3 regions of the Clostridium sulfidigenes genome follow, and region 2 is predicted to be linked to each of the others. Evidence: riboswitches for the same ligand, from Rfam matches in the RefSeq annotation. Region 2 holds a riboswitch; each other region holds the start of a gene.
The links. A riboswitch is a leader RNA that binds a small molecule or an ion and turns the genes downstream of it on or off. The one in region 2 is predicted to bind cyclic di-GMP.

Region 1 (10,236 bases), on a different contig from region 2:
TGTTGGCTTACCATCAGCACCAACTTCTGGATTCCCATCTTTATCAGTTACCAGCTTAGAAACAGTCTCTGGTATTTTAAGTGCTACTAATTCATTTTGGTTAGCATTTAAGTTTTCAGATTCTCCATCTACATAATTAACTATTCCACCTAATGGAGATGTTGCTGTTCCATCACTTATAGCATAACCCATAATTCTATATCCATTAGAATTCAGAAGATTTCCCTTACTATCTACCTTAAATGAACCATCTCTTGTATAAAAACTCTCTAAAGTTGTAGATTCCATACTTTGATCTGGATTAACTGTTATTGTTCCATTTTCTTTTCCTTTAGCTACTATAAAATATCCTGTTCCATCTACAGCTACATCATAAGGTCTTCCTGTTGGTTGCAGACTTCCTTGAGCCATATTTGTTACTATACTTTGTATAGAAACTCCCATACCAACTCTAGAAGGGTTAACTCCTCCTAAGTTTAATCCTGGACCTGATGCTCCCTTATAACTTTGATACATACTATCTTGAAAAGTAACTGAAGATGATTTAAAGGAAGTAGTTCCTGAGTTAGCCACGTTATTTCCTATTACATCTAACTTTTTTTGATTTGCTCCTAAACCTGATATCCCTGAGTACATTGAATTTAGCATATTATACTATCCCTCCGATTCTCTATTTTTTAATATAATTTTATTAACCTTTTACTCCAATTACAGAGTCAAATAAGTAATCTCTAATTTCTATTTTTCCATCAACTTCAACTTCAACCTTAAGCTTGATGCCTTCTGCATCTCTATATACTTCTAGAACTTTCCCCGTAATACTCTTAGGCTTTACTGGCTTTTCTTCTTCCTTGCCATCTTCCTTAGGCTTTTCTACAGATGTATCTGCTGGTAGTGCTATTTCAACAATTTTACCCATCAATGTTACTGCATTAGAGAAGGTTAAGTTATCCATATTTGGATCTCCTGAATCAATGACATCTGTAACTTGACTATATTCATAATCTGTATACTTTCCATCTACACCTTCCACAGTAACATAAACGTCTCCCTTATGTTTATACACAGCTCTAACTACGCCACACTGAGGTACTCCATTAGCATCTAAGGCATCTAAAGCTACAAATTTTCCAGTTAGTCCTTGTGCAGAAGAAAGAGTCATTGTAGAATTTAATGAACTCATCTGTTCAAGGGTTGTAAACTGAGCTAACTGTGAGACGTAGGCAGTAGTATCTTGTGATTGAGTTGGATCCTGATTAGAAAGCTCAGCAGCTAATATTTTAAAGAAAGAATTTTTGTCAAGTTCTGCCCCTGGTTTTACAATAGGTGTACCATTTTTAGTTTTGTTTCCTTCAACCCAAGGTGCTGTTGTATTATTAGTTGATATTGCCATTTCATCATCTCCTAAACTAGTAAATCTATTTCATTAGAGGCTTTCACATTAGCTTCAGGTATAACATCCTCTTCAACTATATTAACCTCTGAACCTTGTCTACCCTTTTCACCACTTCTTTGTCCACCATTTTCATATGCTTTGCCTTGGTTGTTTCCATGAGCATAATAGGTAGTATCCTCTTCATAAAGTCCTATATCTACTGATTGTATTTTTATGTTGTTTCCATTTAACTTTTCATTTATGTCCTTAAGTCCTAAAGCTAACATCTCTACAGTTTCCTTTGATGTAGCCTTAATCATTGCCTTTAAAGCACCTTGTTCCATACTTACAGATATGGATATTTCACCTAACTCTTTAGGATAAATCTTTACAGTTAAATCCTTAACCCCATTTTTATCCATGTATGATAAAGCTTTTATCACATCATTATTAAGATCACTCTTTGTAATAGCTATAGGCTTTTCACTAGATACTTCTCCTGATTTTTGTACACTATTTTCAAAGTATGACATAAAATCAGCAGCTCTTGTAACCTTTGAATCCTTCTCTTCACCATTAATTACTTTATTCAAAATAGCTGTTTCCTTTGAAAACTTACTATCTTTACTACTACTTTCTTCATTATCTTCTACTCTAGCTACTACACTATTTTTTTCTATAACATTAGCTTCCAGTTCTATTCTTCTAGGTATATTTAAAGGCTCCTCTTCTTTCTTAGCATCTTTCATTGAAATTATTTTTTGTAACTGACTTATTAGATCATCATTATCTATACCTTCTTCTGCTGTTAATAGTTTCATAAGACTTTCACTACTATTGTCTAGCTCAGTAATATCTTCATTAATTAAAGTTAATAACTCTGTAAGTTTATTTTTCATGTCACTATTAATTGATGCTTCCCTTAATAATTCTAATAGGCCATTTGCCTTTTTTTCACTTCCTAAAAGGTCTAATAAAGGTTGTAGTTCCACTTTACCTTCATTTCCACTGATAAGATCAGAAGAAACCATTTCAGCCTTAGAAGTATCCTCCTTATTCAAAAGAGCTATTATTAGATTTATTAGTGACTGCATATCTTCTGAGGTACTTAGCTTTTCATCTTCATGAACTTCCTCAGAGCTCAATATGTAATCCTTCGAAGGCTCTTTAACTTTTTCTTGCTTAATAGAATTTACTGATTTAGTTTTAGAGCTTTCATTATCTGTACTGTAGTTTTTAAGTTCCTTGGAAAATTCCTTATTAGAATATCCTTTATTTCCTTCAGACTTTTTAACTTTATCACTAGTACTACTACCTTTATACAGGTCATTTCCAACACTAAATTGTGCCATTTCCATCAAATTTATCGCCTCCCACACTCACGTATAAATCCATAAAGTGCAAATTCATCATTTTGAATTTGTTCTATTCGATTTTCTTCTTTTATAAATGCTGCCTGATCCTTATCTTTTAATATGCCTACAATCTTTTTATTTACTTGAGCAGTAACTAATTCTTTCCTAGTGAGCTTCACTCTTTCTTCATCAGTTTTAAGCTTTTCTTGTGTAATATCAATAGTACTATTTAATAGATTTAAATAATGATGTTGAATTTTTCTTTCAGTTACACTCATGTTATTATTCACAGTAGAGTATCTTTGGAAGCTATCCTCTAGACTTTTAAGTTCTTCTTCTACCCTATTCTTTTCCCTTAGGGCCTCCATAAAAACTATTTTCTTACCATCTTCTTCTTTTTCTCTTAAGTCCAATAACCTTTGTAATTTAAATTTATAAGTTTGTCCCAAAATTTACACCACCTTTATTTAAACATATTAATAAGCATGTCTTTACTAGCTTCAATTTCGCAACCTTCTTTTATTTCTTGAGTTAAAAATCCATTTATACTATCTATATACTCAATGGCCATATCTATTTTAGAATTACTTCCCTTTACATAAGCTCCTAGATTTATTAAATCTTCTGCTTCTTTATAAGAGGCCATTAAATCTCTAGCAAGTGAGGCAGCCTTTATATGAATTTCCTCTGCAATTTCTGGCATAAGTCTAGATACGCTTTTAAGTACATCTATGGCTGGATAATGATTTTTAGTAGCTAACTCACGGCTTAAGACAATATGTCCATCTAAAATACCTCTTACCGCATCTGCAATTGGTTCATTAAAGTCATCTCCATCAACAAGGACGGTATAAAAAGCTGTAATAGATCCTTTATCAGACATACCACTACGCTCAAGAAGTTTAGGTAACATTGCAAAAACCGAAGGAGTATATCCTTTAGTAGCTGGAGGCTCTCCTATAGCAAGACCAATTTCCCTTTGTGCCATAGCAAAACGTGTTACTGAATCCATCATAAGAATAACCTTTAATCCTTTATCTCTAAAGTATTCCGCTATGGCTGTAGCAGTAAATGCACCCTTTAGCCTAACAAGAGCCGGTTGATCAGATGTAGCACATACTACTACAGATTTCTTTAACCCTTCTGGACCTAGATCTTTTTCTATAAAATCTAAAACCTCTCTACCTCTTTCTCCTATTAAGGATATTACATTTACATCAGCCTTAGCTTCTCTAGCAATCATTCCCAAAGTAGTACTTTTTCCTACCCCTGAACCAGCAAAAATACCAATCCTTTGTCCTTCACCACAAGTAAGAAATCCATCAATGGCTCTTACCCCTGTAGGAAGAACTTCTTTAATCCTTCTTCTCTTCAATGGGTCTGGTGGCATAGCTTCCAAGGGATAATTCTTATAAAGGGACAATTCCTTTTCATCTAAAGGATTTCCAATTCCATCTAAAACTCTTCCTAAAAGTTCATCTGAACACTTTATACTGAGTTGCTTTCCTGTCCTCTCGACTCTGCATCCAGGAGAAATACCTATTAAGTTTCCAAGGGGCATAAGAATTAAATTTCCATCTTTAAAACCTACCACTTCACATACTATAGATTTATTTTCCTCATTATATATGTGGAAAATTTCCCCTACAAAACCCTTAACTCCTTTTACTTCAATGGTAAGGCCTATTATGTTTTTAACTACGCCTTCCATATGATTAAAATTTGTTTTACTAATACTTTTTTCAATGTCTCCTATATTCAAATTAATCATAATACCATCTTCCTCTATGCTTCCATGAGAATTTCCTTTAGTTTCTCTATGCTCCCCTTAATAGTAAAGGTGGTTTTTCCATCATCCTTTTCCACAACTAAGGTTCCATACTCTAAATAATTATCCTGTAAAACCACTACTTCTCCTCTGATGCCCATACTATGCTTGAATTCTTCTATCTTTGTCTCTATTTCTTCTAAATAGTTAGGTGCTACCCTTATAATTATCATCTTGGCATTTTTCTCTTCTGATAGGATGTTGAAAAGTAATCCATTTAGTGCTTCCTTACTTTCAAGCTCCTTTTTAAGCATATTTTCTACGGCATTTACAATAATTTTTCTAATGCCCATTTCCTTAGACTTAAGAAATTTATCATACTCTTCCTTAGCTTGATAAAGAATAAAATTTGCATTTTGAATTATTTCTTCACCTTTTTTTACTCCTTCATCATAAGCCTCGTCATAGCCTTCTTTATAACCAATACTATGGCCTTCTTCATAACCCTTATTAAATCCATCTTCCTTGGCTTCATATAGGATCTCTTCTACTTTTTCCTTTGCATTTGCAAGAATGGTTTCCCCTTCTTTATGGGCATTTTCAACTATTTCTTCACCCTTTTTCTTTAGTTTTAGATACTCCTCCATACTCCTAGGATTAGTATCCTCAAGATCTATAGTCTCCTCTACTATTGGAGCTGGCTCTATATAAAAGTCTGTATCTATTGCCTTGGTTCCACTTTCACATACATTAACACTTTTTATTACCCTATAAGATGAGTGCATCGTCTCCACCTCTTACAATTGTTATTTCTCCAGCTTCATCTAGTCTTCTAATTAAAGCAACAATTTTTTGTTGAGCTTTTTCAACATCCATAAGTCTTACAGGTCCTAAGAATTCCATATCTTCTTTCAATGTAGCTGCTGCACGTTTTGAAAGGTTTCTTGATATAGTTTCTATTACTTGTTCTGAAGTACCCTTTAGAGCCATACATAGCTCCTTATTATCAACCTCACGTAAAATTCTTTGAATTTCCACATCATTGATAGTAATAATATCCTCAAATACAAACATAGATTCCTTAACTTTATCTGCAAGTTCCATATCTTCCCTTTCAAGACCTTCTGTAATGTTTTTCTCTGTAGTCCTATCAACTTGGTTAAGTATATTAACTAAAGATTGAACTCCTCCTATAACACTACTTTCACTAGTAACCACTGAAGATAACTTACTATTTAATACCTCTTCAATTTCCTTCACTACCACCGGATATATATTACTCATAGTAGCAACTCTAAAAGCAACTTCACTCTGTAATTCAGATGGAAGTGCAGACATTATCTGTCCCGCTTTGTCCGGCTGTAGATGACAAAGTATTAATGCTATAGTCTGAGGATGTTCTCCTGAAATTACATTCATAAGCTGAGTTGCATCAGCTTTTCTAGCAATAGAAAAAGGTCTAAACTGCTGTGAAAACTCTGTAACTCTCTCTAAAATATCGTTGGCCTTTTGAGTTCCTAAAGCTTTAGATAAAACGCTTCTAGCATACTCTACTCCGCCTTCAAGAATATAATCCTTAGCCTTATTTAATTCCATAAATTCATCTAAAACAGCTTGTCTGTCTTCAGCTCTAACCGATGACATATTAGCAATCTCATAAGTTATCTTTTGTATATCTCTTTCATTTAATCTTTTTATTATTGCTGCAGATGCATCTGGTCCCAAAGAGATAAATAATATTGCTGCCTTTTGAATACCTGTAAATTTTTCTGTTTTAGCCATTACTATCTCCCTTCTTCATCAGTCATCCATGATTTTATAATATCCGCTACCTGTTCAGGTTTCTTTTCTGCATATTTTTTAACTTCTTTCATGATCTTTTCTCTTTCAGTTTCCGCTTCTAAATCTAAATCTTTGTATAAATCCGCCACTGTTTCTAAAGTTTCATCTCCTATAACTACATCTAGTCCTTCTATAGCCTCTTCATCTTCTTCATCATCTTCTTTTCTCTTACTTCTAATAATAGAAACAACTACAATAATAAGTATAAGTGCTATAACTGCTCCTACTCCTAAAGCAATAAGCTTAATCCTTCTAGATTTTGCTTCTGCTTCCTTCATAGCCTTAATTTCTTCTTCAGCTTGTGTTTTATAATCATCATTAAAGGCTAAACTTTCAACTGAAATTCCATCACCTCGTGCCTCATTAAAACCAATGGCATCAGATACTAAACTTTTTATAGTATTCTTAGTTGCATTATCTATATCTCCATTCACAACTACAGATGTTGTAATTCTCTCTAATTGACCTGGTGCCTTCACAACTGTTTCTTCACTCTTAGTATTATTAAAATTTCTTGTTTCTTCCGAATAGCCTGCTTTTTCAGTATCTTTTTCTGCATCTTGCTCATTAGTCATATTATTATCCACAGTACTTCCTGAAGTATTTTCAGTACCCTTACTATTGTCTTTAATAATATGCTCACTTACTACTGCGGATCCCTTTGGATCATATGTAACATTATTCTGCTTTACAGCGTCAAAATTGAGCTGTGCATTTACAGATACTTTTACATTATCTTTATATATTGGTTCTAATACATTTAAGATTTTCTTCTCATATTCTTTCTCAACTTTTTTAGTTGAATCAATTTGATTTTCTGTACTAGTAGCCTGGGTTCCTTTTTCATTATCAAACAAACCCTCCGTTAATAACTTTAGATTGTCTGATACTATTGTAACGTCTTCCTTATCTAAGTTTTCCACACTACCTGTTACTAAGTGTACAATAGCTTTAACTTGCTCTGGTGAAAGTTCATTTCCTGGCACTAACTTTACCGTTACTGAAGCACTAGCAGGAGTTGGTTTAGTTACAAAGGCTGAGTTGTTTGGTAAAACTAAATTTACTTTTGCAGCCTCAACTTCTTCAAAACCCTTTATAGTTCTTTCAAGTTCTCCAGAAAGTGCTCTTTGATACATTATTCTTGATTCTTCATCTGTAGCCCCAATGCTACCTTCATCAAAAAGTTCAAAGCCTTGGCTTCCTTCTGTTATTTGAACCTCTGATAGCATTTCCATTCTCAGTTTATCTACTTGAGACTTTTCAACTAAGATGGAATTTCCTTCTATTTTATACTTAGTTCCTTTGCCCTCTAAATTGGCTATAATCTTTCCTGAATCTTGGGAATCCATATTTGAAAATAAAACTGTATACTTTGGTTTAAGTGATACATAAAGTAGTGTTCCTATTGCTATAAAAGTCACCACCGCAATTATCACTAAAGCTATCTTTCTAGTTTTCGACATGGAATTCCACTTATCTTTTATCTTCTTCATTAGCTCCGATAGCTTACTCATCTAATCCTTACCCCCATTATACTTGCATATTATTAAATTCCTTATAAGCATCAACTAGCTTATTTCTTATTTGAATAGCAAGCTCTAGGGACATAGATGCCTCTTCTGTAGCTAATACTACTTCATGGATACTTTTCTCTCCTGCAATATATCCTGTTACATTATTATCTGCTTCAACTTGTAGATCGTTGACCTTTTGCAATTCATCCTTTATAACAGCTGCAAATCCTGTGCCACTTGAAGCGCTATTCTCTTCAGTATCCTTTTCTTTTACCCCATAAATTTCCCTTAGCTCATTTTGAAAAATTGTTGCATTTGGTATGTAATTGTTCATCATAAAGTACTACTCCCATCTTTTATTTACCTATTTCTAAAGTTTTTAAAAACATACTTTTTTGTGCATTCATTGCATTGACATTGGCTTCATAAGCTCTACTTGATGCTATTAGCTCCACCATTTCATTGGAGATATTTACATTTGGCATAGTTACAAATCCCTCTTCATCTGCATCTGGATGACTTGGATTATACACCTTAATAAGTTCTGATTCATCATCTACAATGCCAACTGCTTTAACCCCATTTAACTTGTCCTCTACTTTTCCATTGCTTTTATTGTAGGCTTCCTTTAAGTTCTCTTGAAACATAGCAATCTTTCTTACATAAGGCTTTCCATCTTTTCCTCTTGTAGTTCCTGCATTAACAATATTAGAAGAGATAGTATCCATTCTTAATCTTTCTGCAGTAAGACCACTAGCTGAAATTCTCATTCCTCTAAATGCCTCCACTTTTAGTTCCCTCCTTTTATAACTCTACTTGTACTATTTAGCTTTCCACTGGCAAATCTAACTAAAGATTCATACATCATAGTATTAGCAGCTTGACTTGTCATTTCTGTTTCAATATCCACGTTATTACCATCTTCTCGCATAGATGCACTGTCATCTCTTTTAACTTGTACATCTTTGTTCCCAATGCCTATATGTCTTTCATTTGTAGTTTTCAAATTACCATTTGCTTTTGATTCTTCCATCACTTGTTCAAAGGGAACATAATATCTCTTATAGTTTTTTATATTTACATTTGCAATATTATTAGCAATAACTTTATTAGCCTCAACAGTTACATTCATAGATTTTTTTAGCAATCCATATACTTGATTTTGTGACATTTTATACCTCCATTTTCCATAAAAACATACTTGATGTTTATAAATTAGACATAAATACTTAAATCCCTTCTTTTTTTTGTTAGACCTACGAATTTTTTTTTATTTTTTATGCTTTAATCTTACGTTAAATAGAAATAAGTCTATAAACTTAATTATAAGTAAAATATAGTATGGTAAATATTGAATAATAATGGTTACATGTTATTTTATGTAAAATACTCTTTAAAAACATGAAACTAAGTAATTGTTTACAATTCAGTATATTTTACAAAATCCTTTGTAATTTTTTACAATAAATTGTAAAATTTATATAATAAAAAGCTACTCAAAAAGAGTAGCTTTTAATTACAACAAGGTTAAAATAAAAATATTATTTACTTCTATAATACCTAAAACAAAAAGTATACTTACTCTTTGGCAACTGGCTGGCATCCCCTTAGGCTTAGCCCCTATAGCTTTGCGTCACTAACTTTCGTTAGTTTTGCCTATTTAGTTTTTTCACATATCTGCATTATATACTATATTTTTCTTCCATTCAACCTTTTAAACTGAAAATTTTTACTTTTTACTTAAAATTCCCTATTTGCTACATGAAATTTCTTTTCTCTACCTATTAGGATATACATTGCTCAATATTTGTAGAATATCCTGTGGAAATTCATTGCTTTGAGCCATCATAGCCATACCTGATTCCACTAAAATTGAGTTTTTAGCATATTCAACCATTTCTAGTGCTATATCAGTACCAGTAATTTCACCTTCTGCCCCTTCTACCTTACCTGCTATTTCACTGGTATAATCTGCAGTAGACTCCATTCTATTACTTAGAGCTCCATACTTTCCTCTTCCAGAACTCAGCTTATCTATAGCATCATCTAAGCGTTTTAATCCATCATTCATATTCTCTACACTTATTTTATTGCTACCATCAGCATTCACAAGTCCTAGTCCTGTAGATGTTAAATTATATGTTGGCAGTTTAGTTACATAATCACTAGTTGCTCCAATAAGTAGATCCACTGTATCACCTGGATTATTTTTATCAGCTAACAGCTTTACACCATTCATCTCCGTATTATTTGCAGTATAAGTTATATGTTCTAAATTTTGATCTATTTCCTTTTGAATAACTGCTCTATCTTCCGGTGTAGTTGCTCCTCCAGCTTGAACCATAAGTTCTCTAGCCCTTTGCAAGGATTCACTTATACTTT
Region 2 (10,236 bases):
TTAATTGCATCCTCTTCTGATTTGCTAAGGCGTTCATATCTTTTCTCTGCAATACTGAGAAGTTCATCCCATTGATTTTCCTTAACCTGATTATAACCATCTGACCTAAAGACCTCTATATTTTCTTTTTCCGTGATTTCTAATTTATTTACTACTGATTTAATAGTATCAAAATTATATCCCTTAGATATTAAAAAAGTATTAAGTTTACTTTTTATTTTTACTATATTGCCTTCATTTTTACATAGCACCTTAAGTTTTTTTTCTGCTAGCTTTAAAGCCACTGTTTCTTCATCCTTAGAAGAAATTTCATTTAGTATGTTATTTATCATTTCCTCAGATATACCCTTTTTTATAAGTTTATATCTAATGTTTCCTTTGCCTTCTATTCTAATATTTTGTGTTACAAAAGCTTTTGAATAATATTCATCATCAATAAATTTATATGCCTTTAGAAATTCTAAAACTCTGTCTATAACACTATCTTCATATTCTTTCCTTTGTAGAAATTCTCTCACTTGAAACTCACTCTTTAGAGCTCTCTCAATATACTTTAATGCCTTTGTCTTTGCTGTAAGAAAATTATCTTCAACTATAACTTTCTTCAGTTCTTCAATATTAATTTCTTTTCCCTTAGATAAATTATGATAATATACTAATTCACTGCTACATCCAAATGCAAATTCACCATTTATAAATATATTTACTCTGTTATCCTTTTTCTTTTGGGCTTCAATCTTAGTAATTATTTTACTCACTGTTCTTCCTTCCCATCATCTATAGAAATTTTATACCTTACTCCCTATCACATAGAAGTACATGAATTGTAGGCTTATTTAGTACCTTCTTAGCTACTTCATATAAATCTTGAGCTACTATATAATTCAAATTCTCCATATCTTCATTAAATTGATATAAATTATCCTCTTCCATAGCCTGATGTACTACATAATTTCCCAAATCTGTTGAATCCTCTAAAGTAGAAGCTATAGCAGTCTTAAACACCTTTTTCATTAAATTTATAGTATTACCATCAAATACAATTATTTCCTCTTTAATTTTTTCTATACAATTATTTATGGTTTCTATAGTTGCATCAACATCCTCTGGCGCTACTGCTGCATAGATATATAAAGTTTTCAAGTTGTTTGTTAAGTCAAGACTTGTATAAATATCATAAGCAAGTCCCCTATCTTCTCTAAGTTCTCTAAATAATATAGAATTAGAACTCTCTCCAAACTTGTGATTTAATATTCTTAAAGCTAACTCTTCTTTCTTAGTTAGGTCTTTAAAGGTATATAAATATATTATTGTACTCTGCTCCATATTATCTCTATGAGTAATCTTAATTTTTTCTTTATTTTTTTCAAAATTTAAAATAGGCTTATTTACTTCTTTTCTTTTCCACTGACTAAAATATTTTTTAACTAACTCTATTACATATTCATGTTCATAAGATGATACCACCGTTATCACTGTATTATTAGAAACATAGTGATTATTATAATATCTTATTAAATCTTCTCTACTAATTGACTTTACAATCTCTTCTTTTCCTATAACATCAATCTTCAATGGACTATGAGTAAATGCCATATCATTTATTTTTTGAAAAGATAAATCTTCTACATCATCCTTACCACTTCTTAATTCTGCTAATATTACTCCTCTTTCCTTCTCAATGTGTTCCTCTAAAAAAGTAGGATGTTGAAGTAAGTCACTAATCAATTCTAAACTTACATCTAATTCTTCGTTTAAAGTAGTTGTATTAAAAACAGTGGACATATAATCTGTATAAGCATTATACTCTCCACCTAAATTTTCTAAATCACTATTTAATTTTTCATTATCTCTATTTACAGTTCCCTTAAAAAGCATATGCTCTATGAAATGAGATATGCCACGTTCTTGCTTTTCTTCACAAACAGCTCCAACCATAACTCCTATATTTAAAGAAGCTATTTGGGTTTCTTTTTTTATAGTTATTAACCTAAGTCCATTTTCCAAATATGTTTCCATTGTATCAAATAAAAATTTTTTCATATATTCTCCTTACTTTAAAATATCTATATATAATTATACCTATAATTCTAATTATATCTACACATAATATAATATATGATTTTCTATAAATGTAATAGAGTTTTATATTTCCACCTGCATAATTTTATTTATTTCATTATATTTAGTTATAAATACTTAGGTATAAAATTTCAGTTTACAATTGCTATTATGGATTTACTGTGTTACTATTAGATGTATTTAAAGAAAAAAGAGAAGAGGAATATGAATGATAAAAACTAAATTTGAAGAACTTGGACTTAAGGATTCCATATTAAAGTCTATAAATGACTTAAACTTTGAAAATCCTAGTGATATACAAGAGAAAAGCATTCCTGTAAGTTTACAAGGTTACGATATAATAGGTCAAGCGCAAACAGGAACTGGTAAAACCCTTGCCTTTGGAGCACCTATTCTTAGCAACATGGGCCCTAAGGGTGGAGCTATCCAAACCTTAATATTAGCTCCAACAAGAGAGTTAGCTATTCAGGTTAGCGAAGAACTTTTGAAATTATGCAAGTATGAAAAGTATAAAATCCTACCAATCTATGGTGGTCAATCCTTTGACAGACAACTTGCTGCTCTAAAAAGAGGAGTAGATATTGTAGTTGGAACTCCTGGAAGAATATTAGATCACATTAATAGAAGAACATTAAAACTTCAAAATGTTAAATTCTTAGTTTTAGACGAAGCTGACGAAATGTTAAACATGGGATTTATTGAGGATATTGAAAGTATCCTATCTAACTTAAATGAGGAAAGACAAACGCTTTTATTCTCTGCTACAATGCCAAGACCAATAAAAAACCTATCTAAAAATTACATGAAACCTGATGCTCAACATATTGTAATAGCTAAAAAATCCATGACTGTATCCAAAATACAACAATCATACTTTTTAGTTAACTCATCTAATAAATTTGATTCACTTTGTAGAATTTTAGACGTAGATAATCCAACTACAACAATAATGTTCTGTAAAACTAAAAAAGGTGTAGATGAGTTAGTTGATGCTTTACATGGTAAAGGCTATAGTGTTGAAGGTATGCACGGAGATATGAAACAAAGCCAAAGAATGAACACATTAGCTAAATTTAAGAGCGGACAACTACATTTCCTTGTAGCTACTGATGTTGCAGCTCGTGGAATTGATGTTGAAGATGTTACTCATGTTATTAACTATGACTTGCCACAAGATATAGAATCTTATGTGCATAGAATAGGAAGAACTGGAAGAGCTAATAAAGAAGGTATTGCTTATAGCTTTGCTTCAAGAAAAGAAGTTTCTTTTATAAGACAAATAGAAAATCATACTAAAAGTAAAATAGTTAAAAAAGACATTCCTACTTTAGCTGATATATTCTCTGCTAAATCTGGAAGTTTAATAGAAAACATTGGGAATGTATTACAAGAAGACTCATACAATACATTCTTACCTATGGCTAAAGAGCTAATAAATGAGTATGGTGCTGAAGATGTTACTGCTTCTTTACTAAAACTAATGTTTGATAAAGAATTAAATTGTAACTATGCTGAAGAGTCTGTAGATGTAGATGATACAACAAGATTATTCTTATCTATAGGTAAGCTCGACAAGGCCAGAGCTAAAGATGTTATTGAATTTTTAGATAACACTGCCGGTGTTAAAGGTAAAGAAATTGGAAGAATTGATATCCTTGATAAGTTCTCCTTTGTTGATGTACCTAGCAATCTTGTAAATATAATATTAGAGAATTCTAAAGGAAAAATGTTTGGTAAAAGAAAAGTAAACATTGAAATATCTAATAAAAGAAAATAGATTTGCATCTAATATATAGTCAAAATGCGGTATTTTACATAATACTGCATTTTTTATTTTTTTACTAAATATTGTATACCTATAGAAAATATAATGTTAAAATATAGTAAATAATATTTTAAAAGGAGGACATATGAAGATTTTAAATAAAATTCTATTAATAGTATTATTAATTTTCTGTGTTGTTCTAAGTGGTTGTAATAACAATAATAAATATGAAGAAGCCTCCTCTTTCACTGATGGCCTAGCAGCAGTTAAACTTAGAGGTCTATGGGGATTTATTGATACAGAAGAAAATCTAGTTATAACTCCAACCTATGAAGAAGCACATTCATTTTATAACAATATAGCCCCTGTAAAAAAAGATGGATTTTGGGGTGCTATAGATAAAAAGAATAATGTGATAATTCCTTTTGATTATGAAGAAGCTACTATTGTATCTGATACTCTCATTTCTGTTAAAAAAAACAGTAAGTATGGTTGTATAGACTTTAAAAACAATATAGTAGTTGATTTCGTATCTGAAACCCCAATTTCATTATATAATTGTGGAGAGGAAAATATAGCCATTATAACAGAAAACAATTACCAAGGCTTTATAGCTTTAAATACTAATTTAAAGGTAGAGCCCAAGTATACTGCCATAATGCCTAACAATTCTATAGTTCATCTTGAAAGTAACGGAAAATTTGGTTTTGTAAATCTAGAAAGTAAAACTATAGTAGAACCTAAATATTCTTATTACTTAAGCTTCAATGATGATTTAGCTCCTGTAGATATAGATGGAAAGTTTGGTTATATAAATACTAAAGATAAAATGATAATTAAACCTATTTACGATGGGGCTGATTCATTTATTAATGGACTAGCTACAGTATATCTTGATGGTAAGACTGGATGTATAGACAAGAATGGTGATGTTGTAATTCCATTTAAATATGATTATATAAACTCCTTTTGGGAAAGTGATGTTTTGCTAGCTTCCTTAGACAACAAGGTTGCTCTTATGAATACTAAAGGAGAATTGCTCTTTGAACCTAAGTTTGAATACATTGAATTAGGTTCAGGAGATGATATGTTTGCTGCTAGCTATGTAGATGAAGATGGTAACCGTAAGAATGTATTTATAAATAAACAAGGTGAAATTATACTTAACACAGACTATACTGAAATTTATCCATTCTATGATGGCTTTGCTACCATTTATAAGTCAAGCAAATGTGGTATCTTAGCTTCTAATGGAATTGAGGTAGTTCCTCCTATTTATGATGAGGTTTATAATATTGATTCATCTAGAAATATATTTCAAGTATGCCTAAATGGTAAATGGGGTCTTATAGATAAAACCCAAAAGGAAATTTTAAAATGCGAATATGATATTATTGACCCCTACAATGAAAATATCTTTTTAGTAAGTAAAGATAATAAATGGGGGCTTTATAACAAATCCTCTAATAAGTTTACAGATATCATATATGATGAAATCACTCCTTCCTTCGGGGATATAGCTCCTATATCTGTAAAATTAGATAATCAGTGGTTTTACATTGATGAAGATGGTAATAAACTAAAGTAATTTTTAAATCATAGTTATATGAAATATTTTATAATTACACTAATACTTTAAAGAATATATAAGTTTTAAAGGATGCATGATGGATATATTTATTATGCATCCTTTTCATATCTCTCTAAAGCTCTCATAAAGTTACCCTCTACTAATTCACTTAACTTTTCAATAATCTTATGAGAATCTTCCTTCATTCCACCATTCATCCACTGAATTACCAAACCTGTAAATGCTAAAGTATAAAAATTTGCAATAAACTTTTTATTGTCTTCTGTAGCTCTCATATTCTGAGAAACTTCATTAACTACTCCAATAATTAAATCATAAGTAACTGTGTAAAGATATGAATCTAGGTGATTCTTTCCTAAAGAATTTAAAGTATTCATGCAAAATCTTCTATTGCTTTCTATATAGTTGAAAATCTTTTGAAATCCATCAGTCCAGGTGTTATAACTTCTGTATTGTGATATGCTTTCTACGGCTTCTGTTTCATAAATCCATTCCAGTAGATTGTATATATCTTGAAAATGATAGTAAAATGTTTGTCTATTTAATCCACAGTTATTAACTATCTCTTTAACAGATATCTTATTTAAAGGTATAGAATTCATTAATTCCTTCAAAGATTTAGCTAATGCTTTTTTTGTTATTATTGAATTTGACATAGGTACTTATTTCCTCCCTATGGATTTTTTCATCTTTACATTTACTATACATTATATTATCCTTTTAATCCATTAATTTTCTATTACCCCTCTTTAAAATTTATAAATATTTATGCAACAATAAAAGCTATCTATAAAATAGTTAAACCTATTAAGTTAACCGATTTATAGATAGCTCTATGATTTATAATATTATATGATATACTTAAGTCGCAATAACATTATAAATGTTTTCTTTTATAATAATTTACTGTTCTATTACTTGATGAGCTCCAACCTTTACAAATTCTTGAGCATCAGTATTAATAAGTTTTTCCATCCAATCGTTACCTGCATTTGTAGGAACAGTAACTCTAACTGTCATTTTAATAAAATCTCTAACTTCCATTCCATTTTCATATACTCTATTAGGAACATTTGGATCTAATTTTGCATGACCATGCTGAGAAGTAAAGTTTACCATCTCAAGCTTTAAACCATCAACTAATTTAGGGTTAAATTGCACTGTTGTATCTGCTTTTAGTGTTCCGTAATTAGCAACTATTATGTCTCTTTCGAAAGTATCTCCTGGCTTAACATTTTCATAGCTTAATGTCTTTCCACCATCTTTGTCAACTACTTCTGTAACTTTTGATGTGGCCTTCCAACTATCAGCATTGGCATCTGTAGCCCAATATGCTTTTACATCTAGTTTACCCATTGTGATGTTTACTTCATTTTTTAATGAATCACTATCAGTAAAATAAGCATAAGTACCATATCCTCCTACCCCTGTTGTAATTGCTGCTGCCATTAATAATGACACAATTTTAATTTTAGTTTTCAATTTAAATTCCTCCCATAAAATATAATATTTATTATATAATGGTGTGGATTCACTATTAACTCCATATTCACTAAGTGACCATATACAGTGAATACTTCTTCGCTCCCTTTATAACCCTTTTGAAAATGTAAAATTAAATTTTAAATAATATTAATAAAGTTAACTATTCAATACTTTTTTTCTTTATTCTAAGCAATTTAACTTCTTTAAATATTTCCTTTAAAATATAGTACATAATTATTATCCAAGCCAACGCTAAAAATTGAATGCTTTGCATTTTACTTATTATAAATCCACATTTAGGTATTTTGAAACAATACCTAGATATTATCTGACCAGAACTTATTTGATTCTCATCATTAACTTTATTAGCATCACCTTTAGTAGTAAAGGTAGTTCCATTTTCATCTTTTTGAACTATTCTATGTGTTACTAACATATTCCCTACTTTAAATGTAATAACATCGCTAACCTTAAGTATAGATGCATCTTTTATTTTAGCGCCAATTATTAAATCTTGTGAGTAAAACTCCGGATTCATACTTTCTGATAATACATTTAAATAAGTATAGCCAAGTATACTTGGTACATATTCCTTATCAACTCTTATTTTTAAACTTTGAATTATAATAGTAAACAATAATATAATTAATACATAACTCACTGTTTTTTTTGCATACTTAAATATTTTTTTTAAAATATTCTTATCCTGTTGTTTTCTTTTTTCTTTTCTCATTATTTTTAATTTCCTTTCTACCATAAAATAATTTTAATAAACTATTAAATATGAATACTTTAATTAGAATAGCTTAACTACTTACTCTAATTATTTAAAGGAACCCATTCAACCCATTCAAGAATAATATATATTAATTTACATATAATGTATTTATATACTTATATTACCTTCTACAACTATCATTGTCAACATATTTTTGTTATTATATACCATTTTCAAAAAAATAAAAAGTTACCCTTTCACAAAAGTTTCAAGGTAACTCTCTTGCGTATATAAAAACATATAAGGTATATAAAATATGAATCTATTGCTTACTTTATAATATTACCATTGCTTGTAATAGTAATCTCAGTATATGGTACAATTACCTCTGAAGTAAGCATGGCACTTTTAACTGAAGCTACTATTCCTGAGCAGCATGGCACTTCCATTCTAACTACAGTTATACTCTTTATATTGTTCTTCTTAAGTATTTCAGTTAATTTATTCTTATAATGTTCATTGTCATCAAGTTTTGGACATCCTATTACTGTAACTTTATCCTTCATAAAGTCTCTATGGAAATTCCCATAAGCATAAGCTGTACAATCTGCTGCTACTAATAAGTTAGCATCCTTTAGATATGGCGCACTAGTATTTATTAAGTTCAATTGTACCGGCCATTGCATAAGCTCAGAGTTGTTTTCAGTAGTATTCTCTCTTTTTTTAGGCATAGTTTCCATAGTGATTATTGGTTTTCTTTCAATGGTTTTAGCCATTGTTCCAGGACATCCACATGGCAACTTTTCTTCCCCACCAATGTTTATATCTTTAATCTCTTTAGACTTATTATCTAATTCTAAAATTCTTGTCTTTACTGCATCATCATCATATTCATCCGCTTCTCTTTCTATAATCTCTATAGCTGCTGTAGGACAATTGGGTAAGCAATCTCCTAATCCATCACAATATATATCGCTAACAAGCTTTGCCTTTCCATTAACTAATTCTATAGCTTTTTCATGACAAGCCGTAACACATAATCCGCAGCCATTACACTTTTCTTCATGAATCTTAATTATTTTTCTCTTCATAACAAATCCTCCTAAACCTATTATTTAATCTCATTTAGCATATTTCTCAAAATTATATTTTTTAGCACACTTATTTTTTGTTTATTTTCAACACCAAGTTTAAAATAAACTATATTTACTATATCTTAATTATAACTAGATATCCATAATAGGTCTGTAACTTTTGTTACACAACTAAATTTTTATTTATCTTACTAATTTTCTTGTTAAGGTACCTATTCCTACCCCCATCATAATTACTCCTACTATCATTTCAGTATTTGCAACTATATAAGAAGCTGGTATTGGCGTTTCATTATCAGACCCTAGCCCTGTAAATAATTCAACACTTATATTTATACATTGATTCATTTGACTTAGAAATTCATTGAAGCTTTTTGGTAAACCTATACCCCACCAGTAACTAATTATTTGGCTTTGTGATGAATATCCCAAAGTCAAATACATAGTTGCAAAAATTAGTATTAAAACTAAAGAGGTTATTAATGGATATAATATTCGTTCTCCATACCCACAGGTAAACCAATAAATATAAGATATTGTTTTAGGTAATAGCTTTTTCAAGCTTTTTCTTTGCATATTCTTACAAAGATAATAGTATTCTCCAAAGTTGTTCTTCAAATTATTTTCATTATATTTATCAGCAATGGTTTCATATACTTCATATATCCCTTCATATTCATCCTTAGTTTTTTTCTTTGGCTGAATTTTATCAAAAAAAGTTTTTGGATCCAGTTTGCTTTTTAACTTATCATTAAATTCTAAATCCTCAATGTAAGTTGATATTATTTTTCCTCCTGATAAATCCACATCAACTAAATTAATTCTTTTCATATAAGAATTTATAATTATAGCATTAGACATATCTGTAAGTTCAAAAGATGTATGTTTAAGTTCACATTCATCAAAAATTAAATATGTAATATTAGAACTTAAAAACTTACAATATAACTTACACCTTTCAAAGATGCAAGATAAATTATCCTCCTTATTTAAAGACGGTACATTATTAATTTCTTTCAAAATCATAGTGCAATTTTCGAAAATTACTCCTCCCCCCCCAAAGTCACACTCTATGAACCTACATGCAACAAATGTGCAATTTTTAAACTTTATATTATAAAATTTACACTCTATAAACTCAGTGCATACAATATTTTTATCAGTAATCTCTAAAAAATACCCCTCATTTTCAGTTGAAGAATTATTTATAGTTCTATCTTTAATGCTTCTAAAACTATACTCTTCATCTGGTTTGATACTAATTTTGTTCTTATTATTTTTTATTTCACTAAATAGTTTCTTATTATTTTCTATTCTTTTATATAGCTCTTCCTTTCCCTTAAACACTTCTTCTTTAAAGTTTATATAAGGCATAAAAGTCCTCTCCTTTAAACATCTACTATTTTTTATACTAATACTACTTAGTATGATACCTTTATATAAGAATTACTCCTGTGCCTATATAGCTATTTTATTTTTCATCATAATGCTTTTTAAAAGA
Region 3 (10,236 bases), on a different contig from region 2:
AAATTAGAGTTTTATATACTAGGGTTATGGGACAAAATAAATATGACAAACAATATAAAATATTTATAAAATTTTAAAAAGGCGGCGATATTATGTCAAAAGTTATAGAAAGATTTTTAGGATATGCTAAGTATGATACACAATCAAGTGATTCTACGGGAACAACTCCAAGTACTGCTAGCCAAAGAGTTTTAGGTGAAGTTTTATTTGAAGAATTAAAAAGAATCGGCATGAGTGATGTTACTATTGATGAAAACAATTACGTAATGGCTACATTGCCTGCTAATACAGATAAAAAAATACCAACTATTGGGTTCATATCTCATATGGATACTGCTCCGGATTATTCAGGTAAAGATGTTAAGCCTCAAATGGTGAATTATGAAGGTGGAGATATTAAATTAAATGCAAATACAGTTTTATCTCCAATAGATTTTCCTGAATTAAATGACTATATAGGAAAAACGCTTATCACAACAGATGGAACTACTTTATTAGGAGCAGACGACAAAGCTGGTATATCAGAAATTGTTACTGCTATGGAATATTTAATTGCAAATCCAGATATAAAACATGGGACTATTAAAGTTGGATTTACTCCAGATGAAGAAATTGGAGAAGGTGCAGATCACTTTGATGTAGAAAAATTTGCAGCAGACTTTGCTTACACTGTAGATGGGGGAGCTGTTGGAGAAATCGAATATGAGAACTTCAATGCTGCTGGTGTGGAAATAGTTATTAACGGAAGAAATGTTCATCCAGGAAGTGCTAAAAATAAAATGGTAAATGCTCAGCAAATAGCTATGGAGTTAAATGGATTATTACCTGTTAATGCAAGACCAGAATACACAGAAGGATATGAAGGCTTCTTCATGCTTTGCGATATGGTAGGAACTGTAGAAAAGACTACTATGTCTTATATCATAAGAGATTTCTTTAGAAATACCTTTGAAGAAAAGAAAACATTAATTAAAGAAATAGTAGAACTTCTTAATAAAAAATATGGTGCAGGAACTATAGAAATTTCAGTAAAAGATCAATACTACAACATGAAAGAAAAAGTAGAACCTGTAATTCATGTAGTAGACACAGCTGTTGAAGCAATGAAAGCTCTTGATATCGAGCCAATTATAGTTCCTATAAGAGGAGGTACTGATGGAGCAAGATTATCCTTCATGGGACTTCCAACACCAAACATATTTACAGGTGGACATAACTTCCATGGGAAATTTGAGTTCATTCCTGTAGATTCTATGGAAAAGGCAGTAGAAACTATAGTTAAGATAATAACTCTTTATGCAGAAAAATAAAAAATTCTAACATTTATAATACTCATACATAAAAATTAACTCCTTAATACACACTATAGTAAAGTGATTGAGGAGGGCGATATAATATGAGTAATGATAAATCAAGACCAATATATCCACCAGATACACATAACTATTTTGGTGATTTTAGAAGCATAACCCCTATGTCTGATTCAGTTTGGGAAAACGTAAGAGAAGCTGAGATAGAAGCTGCAAAGACAAGAAGTCGAAGAAATTACAATATGGAGACTAGTGAAGAAATTGCTTTTGATGATTTAAATGAAGATATAAAAAGCGAAAGTGAAGTTGACTTTGACTCCATTATAGATGAAGTAGACATGAGTGATCATGGTAATGATTACGGAGATTATGCTAAGAAAAGATTATATTAATATTTCTTAGAGGAAGAATTTATTCTTCCTCTAAGTTAATTTAGGGTTCACATAGGAAACTACTGAAGCTATAAGGCTTTAGTAGTTTTTTAGAATATTATATTTACATATAGGGTATTTTCAAATTTTAATCCTTTAAGGACATTTAAGAATTCATTCATATTTTAGTCACTTAACTGACACATAAGTGTTGATAATAATATATATAGATAAGAAAAGTAAACAAATTAACTTTTAATAAGGGGGAAGATTTAATATGGATAAAGATATAAACAATAATGAATTAAATAACAATGAATTAAATAACAATGAATTAAATAACAATGAATTAAATAATAATCAAATTAATAGCAATAGTAACTTAAATGAAAATACCGGTATTAATAAAGATAATAATGACAATAATACTAGTGACAATATAAACTACACTGTGATTCAAGATGTAGAATATACAACAAATGATGACTTGAAATTCAATGAAGTTAATACTTCATCATGGCAAGAAGAAGAAAAAAAGAAAAAAGATAAAAAGAATAAAGGTAAAGGTTCAGCTAAATCTTATATAGCTATAGCTCTAATATGCTCTATATTAGGAGGAGCAATTGGTACAGGTGTTACTTATGGAGCTATGAGAGGCACTATACAATCAGCAATTAAGGAAGCTAAATCAAAAACAAATAACGGTGGAACAACAACAAATATTAATCCTATAAGCAGTATGAATATACCAGAAGTAGTAGCAAAGGTTTCCCCAGCTGTAGTTGGTGTATCAACCACTTCAGTTTCAACTAATGTATTTGGATTTGATATGGGTGAACAAGAAGGCATTGGCTCAGGATTTATTTTTTCAGATGATGGTTATGTACTTACAAACTATCATGTAGTTAAAAATGCTAGTCAAGTTAAAGTTATATTTAGTACAGGTAAAGAGGTAAGTGCTAAGGTTGTAAACTATCAGGAAGATGCAGATTTAGCAGTTGTTAAGATCACTGATGATGTTGAAATGCCAGGTAAAGTAGAACTAGGAGATTCTGATAGTCTTCAAGCAGGAGAACAAGTTATAGCCATAGGAAATCCACTTGGAAAAGAATATCTAGGCTCTGTAACAACAGGAATTATAAGTGCTGTTAATAGAGGAGTAGCATTAACTGAGGGTGGAGAAAAAATGAACCTTATCCAAACAGATACTGCTATAAATCCAGGGAATAGTGGAGGACCATTAATAAATTCTCAAGGTGAAGTTATAGGTATAAATACAGCTAAGATAGGCTCTACTGGAGTAGAGGGAATAGGTTTTGCAATTCCAATAAATGATGCCACTGAAAAATTAGATACCTTAGTAAAACAAAAAATAAAGTTTGGTATAGCAGTTAGAAATATAACAGAAGATTTATCAAAACAATATAATTTGCCGGTTGGTATATATATTCAAAGTATTGAAGATTTTAGTATAGCACAAAAGGGAGGATTACAACCTGGAGATGTAATTACTAAAATAGGTAAGAAAAATGTTAAGACCGTTGAAGAATTAAACAAGGAAAAAGAAGCCTACAGTGATGGAGATAGTATTCCTATAGAATTCGTAAGAAAGGGTCAAACAATGCAAGCTACTTTAGTAGTAGAATAATAAAGTTAATACTTATAATTATCCCCTAATTATAATATTATAAAATTTAAATAGGTGTGAAGCTTGAGTTATCAATGTTTCATGCCTATTGTTTTTAGGTGAAAATTTAATATTGCTAATGTATACAATATTATATGTTAAAACAATAAACATACATATGTTACTTTTAGTCATATTTATAGATAATTATGTATTTTATGCAATTAAATTGTTGACTGTTATATCTACTTGTGCTAATATCCTCTTATAAAATAGTAGATTAATTAATTATAAGTTTTACGGAAATTCTGAAGTATATACTAATTTGGGCACTTTGTATATATGGAGTTAGTAGTGCAACCGACCTTTATAACCAATCTTATATTTATATAAGATTGCATGGGGTCGGTTTTAGTTATATAAGTTTAAAACTTGGATATAGAAAATATTAGTATAAAAAACCCCAAAAAGTGTATAGACAAATACTAAATATAGAGCTATACTTAAATAGTAAAATATATTAAAAAATAATAAATATTACATGATTTGGTTTCGTTTATAAATCATTGAGTGAATTTTATTATAAGTTTTAAGGAAACACTGAAGTATATACTAATTTGGGCACTTTGTATATACGGAGTTAGTAGTGCAACCGACCTTTATAACCAACCTTATATATAAGATTGGCATGGGGTCGGTTTTTTTATTACAAAAAATTATTAGGGAGGAAGATTAAAAAAGAAATTTAAATCCATACCCAAACTAAAGAACAAACTATCTGTTTTTATACTTAAGCATAGATTGATTTAATTTTGTTCCAAAAATATTAAATACAATTTTCTAATAGTTTTAAGGAAACATTGAAGTATATACTAATTTGGGCACTTTGTATATATGGAGTAAGTAGTGCAACCGACCTTTATAACCAATCTTATATTTATATAAGATTGGTATAGGGTCGGTCTTTTTTATTGAAAAAAATTATTAAGGAGGAGAATTATGAAAAAGAAGAAATTTATGTCTGCACCTAAGGTAAAGAAGAGAGTATCTATTTTTATGGCTTTAGTTATTGTAGTTTGTCAAGTTTTAAATATTGTTCCTACAATGCAAGCTAGTGCTATGGATATTACAGGAGATTTCCCATTTATTACTGAAGTAAGATTAACAGGTAATGATGGGAATCCTATAAATGAGTCATCAAATCCCATAAGTAAAAATGAAGAGGTAAAACTAACCTATAAGTTTACTATACCAAATCAGGGGACGGTAAAAAATGGTGATACTTATACTTTGAAAATACCTAAGGAAATCCAAATAATAAGTACACTAAATTTCCCTATTACTCTTGATAATGGTGATACAATTGCAAATGTTAAAATAGAAACTGATGGTAATGTTACCATTACTTTTAATGAATTTGCAGAGAATAATTCCAATGTTTCAGGATTCTTTTTTATTGATACTCAATTTGATCCTGACCAAATAGGAGGACCTAGTCCAGTACCTATTACATTTGAAATTGGAGGAAATTCTTCTCCTGTTATAATTAACGTAAACCTTGAGCAACCGGAAGTTCCTGATGCTTCTGCTATAAAGTACGGAAGTTATGACCCTTCTAAAAATGAGATTACTTGGAAAGTAATTGTGAATACAGAAGGAGTCACGGTTAATGATGCTGATATTGTGGACAACATTTCAGTGGGACAACAGTTTATACCTGGTTCTGTTACTATAAATGGAGTTAGTGCAGATACAGCAAATTATAACTATGATTATAACAATAATAGATTAACTTATAAATTTCCAAGTGTAATAGAAACAGAGCAAGTAATTACCTTTAAAACTAAGGTAGTAAATCCAGAAGTTTTTAAATCTGAGGGAGCTACGGTATATGAGAAGAATAAAGCAATCTTTAATCATGATGGAACTTTTGTAGAATCTAATGAGGCATCAGTAGCTATTTATACAGACTTTATTAGAAAAGATGGAAAGTACGATGTAGAGGCAAAGAGAATTAATTGGACTATTTATGTAAATAACAATGCTCAAAATATTCCAAATGCTGTAGTTACTGATGATATACCAGAGGGGTTAACTTTTGTAGATGGTAGTGTTAAGATGGATGGAAACCAAACTGAGGATAATTATTCTTTAGTTGGACAAAAATTTACCTATACTTTCCCAAGTGCTATTAATGAGTCACATATAATCCAATTTTCAACAGATGTAACTGATGGAGATGCCTTTAATTCCAATACAGGGAAAACCTATAACAATAAAGCAACTTTAACTGGTGATGGAGTACCAAGCGATGCTTCAGATGAAAAGGGCGTTGGAGTACCTACTAGCATTATTTCTAAACAAGGCGCAGGATATAATCCAGCTACAGGAGAAATTACTTGGAAGGTTACTATAAATAGTAATAAGATAGCAATAAAAAATCCAGTGGTTACTGATGAAATAAGATTAGGACAAGAATATGTAGATGGTTCTGCTACTATAGATAAAGAGGTTCCAGGAGGAAGTTTTAACTATGTGAAAGCAGCAGAGAGTGATGCTAATAAAACTGGAACATTAACTTATACCTTTAATGGTAATATTAACGAAACTTATACAATAACCTTTAGAACAAAAGTAACAGATCCCAAGGTTTATGCAGGAAATATGGAAGGATATAGTTACAATAATCAAAATTATTACAATGAAGCTAGATTAACAGGGGACAATATTAAAGAATCTAATGCTTCTAATTGGCAGTATTTAAAAAGTGAAGTTATAAATAAGTCTAGTAGTGATTATGACTATGTAACAAGAGAAATTACCTGGAAGATTGTAGTTAATAAAAATAAAATGATTCTTCCTAATGCTTATATAATAGATAATATTAAGGGTGGGCAGGAGTTTGTTCCTAATTCTGTTTTGATTAATGGAATTCCTGCAGAGCCATCAAATTATGTTTATGATGAAACTGCCAAAACCTTAAGATATAATTTCCCTAGTGAAATCAAAGATGAGCAAATAATAACTTTTAAGACTAAAATTACAGATACCTCTATATTTAACACTAATGGAGAAAAGCAGGTTGAGAATACTGCAAAGCTAATAACTGATTTAGTGCCTGGAGGTGTAGAAAGTACAGGAAAAGGTACTATAAAAAGTACTTTAATAGATAAAAAAGCTATCTATGAAAGAGGTAATTCTTATATTGATTGGAATGTAACCATTAACTCTAACAAAATATTAATTAAGGATGCAGCTTTAACAGATATCCTTCAAGAGGGACTTGAACTTGATACCACATCTATAAAACTGTATAAGCAGATTTTAAAATCTAATGGAAACCTTGAAAAAGGGGAAGAGGTTGTTTTAAATCAAAGAAATGTAAAATATAATGCTGAAACAAGAGAGTTTACCTTTATATTACCTTCTCCAACTGAAGAAGCATATATTTTAACCTTTAGAACTGATGTAGTAGACAAAAGTAAGTCACCATTTACTAACGCTATATCCTTTAAAGGTACAGGAATAGAGGGAACTTCTTCTTCAGGAAATGTTGATGTTATATTCCAAGGTGCTGGCGGTGGTGGAGTTGGCGAAACTGGTAGCATTAAGGTTGCAAAAGTAGATAAAAATAACGAAAACATTAAACTGGAAGGAGCTGTATTTGAACTTCTTGATAAGTATGAAAATGTTATAAAAACTTCAGAACCAACAGACTTAACTGGAGAGATTGTATTTAGTAAATTGAAGTTTGATATAGACTATTACGTTAGAGAAAAGGTTGCTCCAACAGGATATACATTAAGTAGTGAATTGTATAAATTTCAACTTAAAAATACTAAAGATGAAAAGAATATAACATATAATTATAAAGATGAAAAGATTAAAGGTGAAATTGAATTCTTTAAAACTGGTGAAAATAATATCCCTCTTGAGGGAGCAGAGTTTACTCTCTATATGATTTCAGACACTTCCTATTCAAATCCTATAGCAATAGCTATAAGTGACGAAAATGGAAAAGTAAATTTCAAAAATGTGGAGTATGGAGAGTATGCAATAAAAGAAACAAAAGCTCCAGAAGGATATATACCTTCAGGGAAAATACTAACTGCTATTATCACTGAAAATGGAAAGATAGTAAAAGCAAACCCTGAAAGTATATCTAATACAAAAATTAGAGGAAATATAGAGTTTAATAAATTAGGTGAAGACAAAAACCCATTACAAGGAGCAGAGTTTAAGCTTTATAAAGAAATGGATACAAAGTTTGAAAATCCTATAGCAACAGCTATAAGTGATGAAAGTGGAAAAGTACAATTTGAAAATGTAGAGTATGGTAAGTACACTATAAAAGAATCAAAAGCTCCAGAAGGGTATGTTATTTCAGAGGAAGCGCTAACTGCTATTATAGCCGAAAATGGTAAATTAGTTAAAGCAAACCCTGAAAGTATTTCGAATACAAAAATCAGAGGAAGCATAGAGTTTACTAAACTAGGAGAAGATAAGAACCCATTACAAGGAGCGGAATTCAAACTTTATAAAGAAATAGATACAAAGGTTGAAAATCCTATAGCAACAGCTATAAGTGATGAAAGTGGAAAAGTACAATTTGAAAATGTAGAGTATGGAGAGTACACTATAAAAGAATCAAAAGCTCCGGAAGGATATCTTCTTTCAAGCGAAATACTAACTGCTATCATAACTGAAGATGGAAAGGTAGTAAAAGCGAACCCTGAAAGTATATCTAATACAAAAATTAGAGGAAGTATAGAGTTTACTAAGCTAGACGAAGATAAAAACCCATTACAAGGAGCAGAATTCAAGATTTATAAAGAAGTTGATACGAAGTTTGAAAATCCTATAGCAACAGCTATAAGTGATGAAAATGGAAAAGTACAATTTGAAAATGTAGAGTATGGCAAGTACACTATAAAGGAAACAAAAGCTCCAGAGGGATATGTTATTTTAGAGGAAATACTAACTGCTAATATAATTGAAAATGATAAAACTGTAAAAGCAAATCCTGAAAGTGTGTCTAACACAAGAATTAGAGCTTCGATTCAAGTTAAAAAATTAGATCAAGATAAGAAACCTTTAAAAGGAGCAGAATTTACATTATACGATTCAGAGGGTAAAGAAATTGAAACTTCTGTATCAGGAGAAGATGGTACTGTGTTGTTTAAGGATATTCTTTATGGAGAATATACAATAAAAGAAACAAAAGTTCCTGAAGGATATTTAGCTTCAGAAGGTACAATAAAGGTATTTGTGGTCAAAGATAGTGAGCTATATACTTATGAGGTAGTAAATAACAGAATTAAGGGTAGTATTATAATTACTAAAACTGATATGAAGGGAAAGCTACTTAAAGGTGCAGAGTTTACTTTGTATGATAGAGATGGTAAAGAAGTAGCTACTGTAGTTTCTGATAAAGATGGTATTGCAATTTTTAAGGATGTAGATTATGGTGATTATACTATTAAAGAAACTAAGGCTCCTAAGGGATATATTCTAAGCAAAGAAGAGTTACAAGTTAAAGTTAATTCTACGGAAATAAAAAAATTCACTGTTAAAAACGAAGCTGAGAATATTGTTAATAAAATAATAAATGTTTTGCCAAAGACTGGTGGGTCATTTGATTATAAACTTATAATTGGGGCATTAACAGTTATAGGTGGCGTTAGTCTAGTATCAAAAAGGAAAAAATAAAAGTAAAGAATTTAAATATAAAAATAGATATTTAAAATAAAAAGTAACACATATATTTTAAATTCTATGTACATGTAAAGAAGGCTATTGTAAAATACAATAGCCTTTCTACTTTAAACAAAAATTGCCTATTTAAATTTATTAATTATTTCCTATACACATATTAGCTAAATCATTACCAAATGAAATGGAATCTTTTGGTACCCAAACTTCTTCAGTTTTCTTACCAAAGTTCATTTTTACTTTTTCAAATTCAAAAGTAGTTGATTTAACATCAGTTGAAGGAGTTAATGCATTAATATTTTCAATTATTTTTTTGATGAAAATTTCTGATACTTTAGTCATATCAGAAATTTGTTTGCTTTGTACTTCAGAAATAGTGTCATCACCAGCTTTAGTACTTGCTTCAACCATATTAACATATGTAGTTGATATTTTAACTTGAGATATTTCTTTATCACTAGAAACAACTTCTATAGTAGGTTTTAATTTTCTTAAAGCTTCTATTTGAACGTTATAAATTTGATCTAACTGCTCATCAGTAATAGGTAGACCAGCTTGTACAAAACCAGCTTTAGTAGCTTCATTCATTGATTTTTTTTGAATTTCAGCCATAGATTTAATTTCATCATTTGTCACACCAAGTTTTTCAAATTCGGCGCTATCTTGTAAAATAACTAAGTCATAAAAAGCTTTTGCAGTTTGATCAATAGGAATAGTCTTTTTACTACATCCTAAAAAAATTGATGAAATACTTAATAACATAACGATACAAAGAATACTAGGTTTTATAAATTTTTTCATATGTAATTCCCCTTTGTTTTTAAAATCTGTAAATTGTTTTTATTTGGATAATTCTTATTTAAAGCAATTATATAATATAATAAAATTTACCAAATATCAATTATTTTTGCAATAAAGGCTATTAAATATGGATTCTGGGAAGATAAGGTTATAAAAATATTTAAGGGAGCTTATTTCAAAAAAGCTCCCTTAGTTTAATTTATTTTCTTTCCTTAATTATGCCTTTTCTATAGGCATTTAAAAGCATTTGAAGGTAATGAATTTGACTTATAAGTTCCGTACCTATATCAGTATCTCTAACCTTTAGCCTTCTAGAGTTAAATTCTAAAATGAAGTTGGTAGATATGATATCTTTCCCCTCATCAATGGCTGTTTGAGTTGATTCAAAAGGCTCATGCTGAACTAATTGAAGGCC

Region 1: it holds a riboswitch for cyclic di-GMP, as region 2 does, so the genes downstream of both, flgB (flagellar basal body rod protein FlgB) here and ACTNBA_RS11090 (TasA family protein) in region 2, are expected to answer to the same signal.
Region 3: it holds a riboswitch for cyclic di-GMP, as region 2 does, so the genes downstream of both, ACTNBA_RS03350 (SpaA isopeptide-forming pilin-related protein) here and ACTNBA_RS11090 (TasA family protein) in region 2, are expected to answer to the same signal.

Annotation. Positions count from the first base shown of each region.
Region 1 is NZ_JBQHQR010000004.1:319,628-329,863, forward strand. It holds gene ACTNBA_RS07130 (flagellar hook-basal body complex protein) at 1-648, opposite strand, end outside; gene ACTNBA_RS07135 (flagellar hook assembly protein FlgD) at 692-1,393, opposite strand; gene ACTNBA_RS07140 (flagellar hook-length control protein FliK) at 1,405-2,733, opposite strand; gene fliJ (flagellar export protein FliJ) at 2,739-3,179, opposite strand; gene fliI (flagellar protein export ATPase FliI) at 3,194-4,501, opposite strand; gene ACTNBA_RS07155 (FliH/SctL family protein) at 4,516-5,283, opposite strand; gene fliG (flagellar motor switch protein FliG) at 5,267-6,280, opposite strand; gene fliF (flagellar basal-body MS-ring/collar protein FliF) at 6,283-7,854, opposite strand; gene fliE (flagellar hook-basal body complex protein FliE) at 7,871-8,191, opposite strand; gene flgC (flagellar basal body rod protein FlgC) at 8,211-8,642, opposite strand; gene flgB (flagellar basal body rod protein FlgB) at 8,645-9,025, opposite strand; cyclic di-GMP riboswitch class I at 9,439-9,521, opposite strand; gene ACTNBA_RS07185 (flagellin N-terminal helical domain-containing protein) at 9,632-10,236, opposite strand, start outside.
Region 2 is NZ_JBQHQR010000008.1:79,912-90,147, forward strand. It holds gene recX (recombination regulator RecX) at 1-758, opposite strand, end outside; gene ACTNBA_RS11070 (M16 family metallopeptidase) at 796-2,043, opposite strand; gene ACTNBA_RS11075 (DEAD/DEAH box helicase) at 2,291-3,859, shown strand; gene ACTNBA_RS11080 (WG repeat-containing protein) at 3,993-5,435, shown strand; gene dhaS (dihydroxyacetone kinase transcriptional activator DhaS) at 5,528-6,094, opposite strand; gene ACTNBA_RS11090 (TasA family protein) at 6,342-6,920, opposite strand; cyclic di-GMP riboswitch class II at 6,952-7,036, opposite strand; gene ACTNBA_RS11095 (signal peptidase I) at 7,084-7,656, opposite strand; gene ACTNBA_RS11100 (ATP-binding protein) at 7,971-8,732, opposite strand; gene ACTNBA_RS11105 (pentapeptide repeat-containing protein) at 8,919-10,109, opposite strand.
Region 3 is NZ_JBQHQR010000002.1:302,280-312,515, reverse strand. It holds gene pepT (peptidase T) at 93-1,310, shown strand; gene ACTNBA_RS03360 (hypothetical protein) at 1,397-1,702, shown strand; gene ACTNBA_RS03355 (S1C family serine protease) at 1,959-3,329, shown strand; cyclic di-GMP riboswitch class II at 3,602-3,683, shown strand; cyclic di-GMP riboswitch class II at 3,894-3,975, shown strand; cyclic di-GMP riboswitch class II at 4,154-4,235, shown strand; gene ACTNBA_RS03350 (SpaA isopeptide-forming pilin-related protein) at 4,308-9,017, shown strand; gene ACTNBA_RS03345 (hypothetical protein) at 9,159-9,821, opposite strand; gene ACTNBA_RS03340 (fructose-1,6-bisphosphatase) at 10,021-10,236, opposite strand, start outside.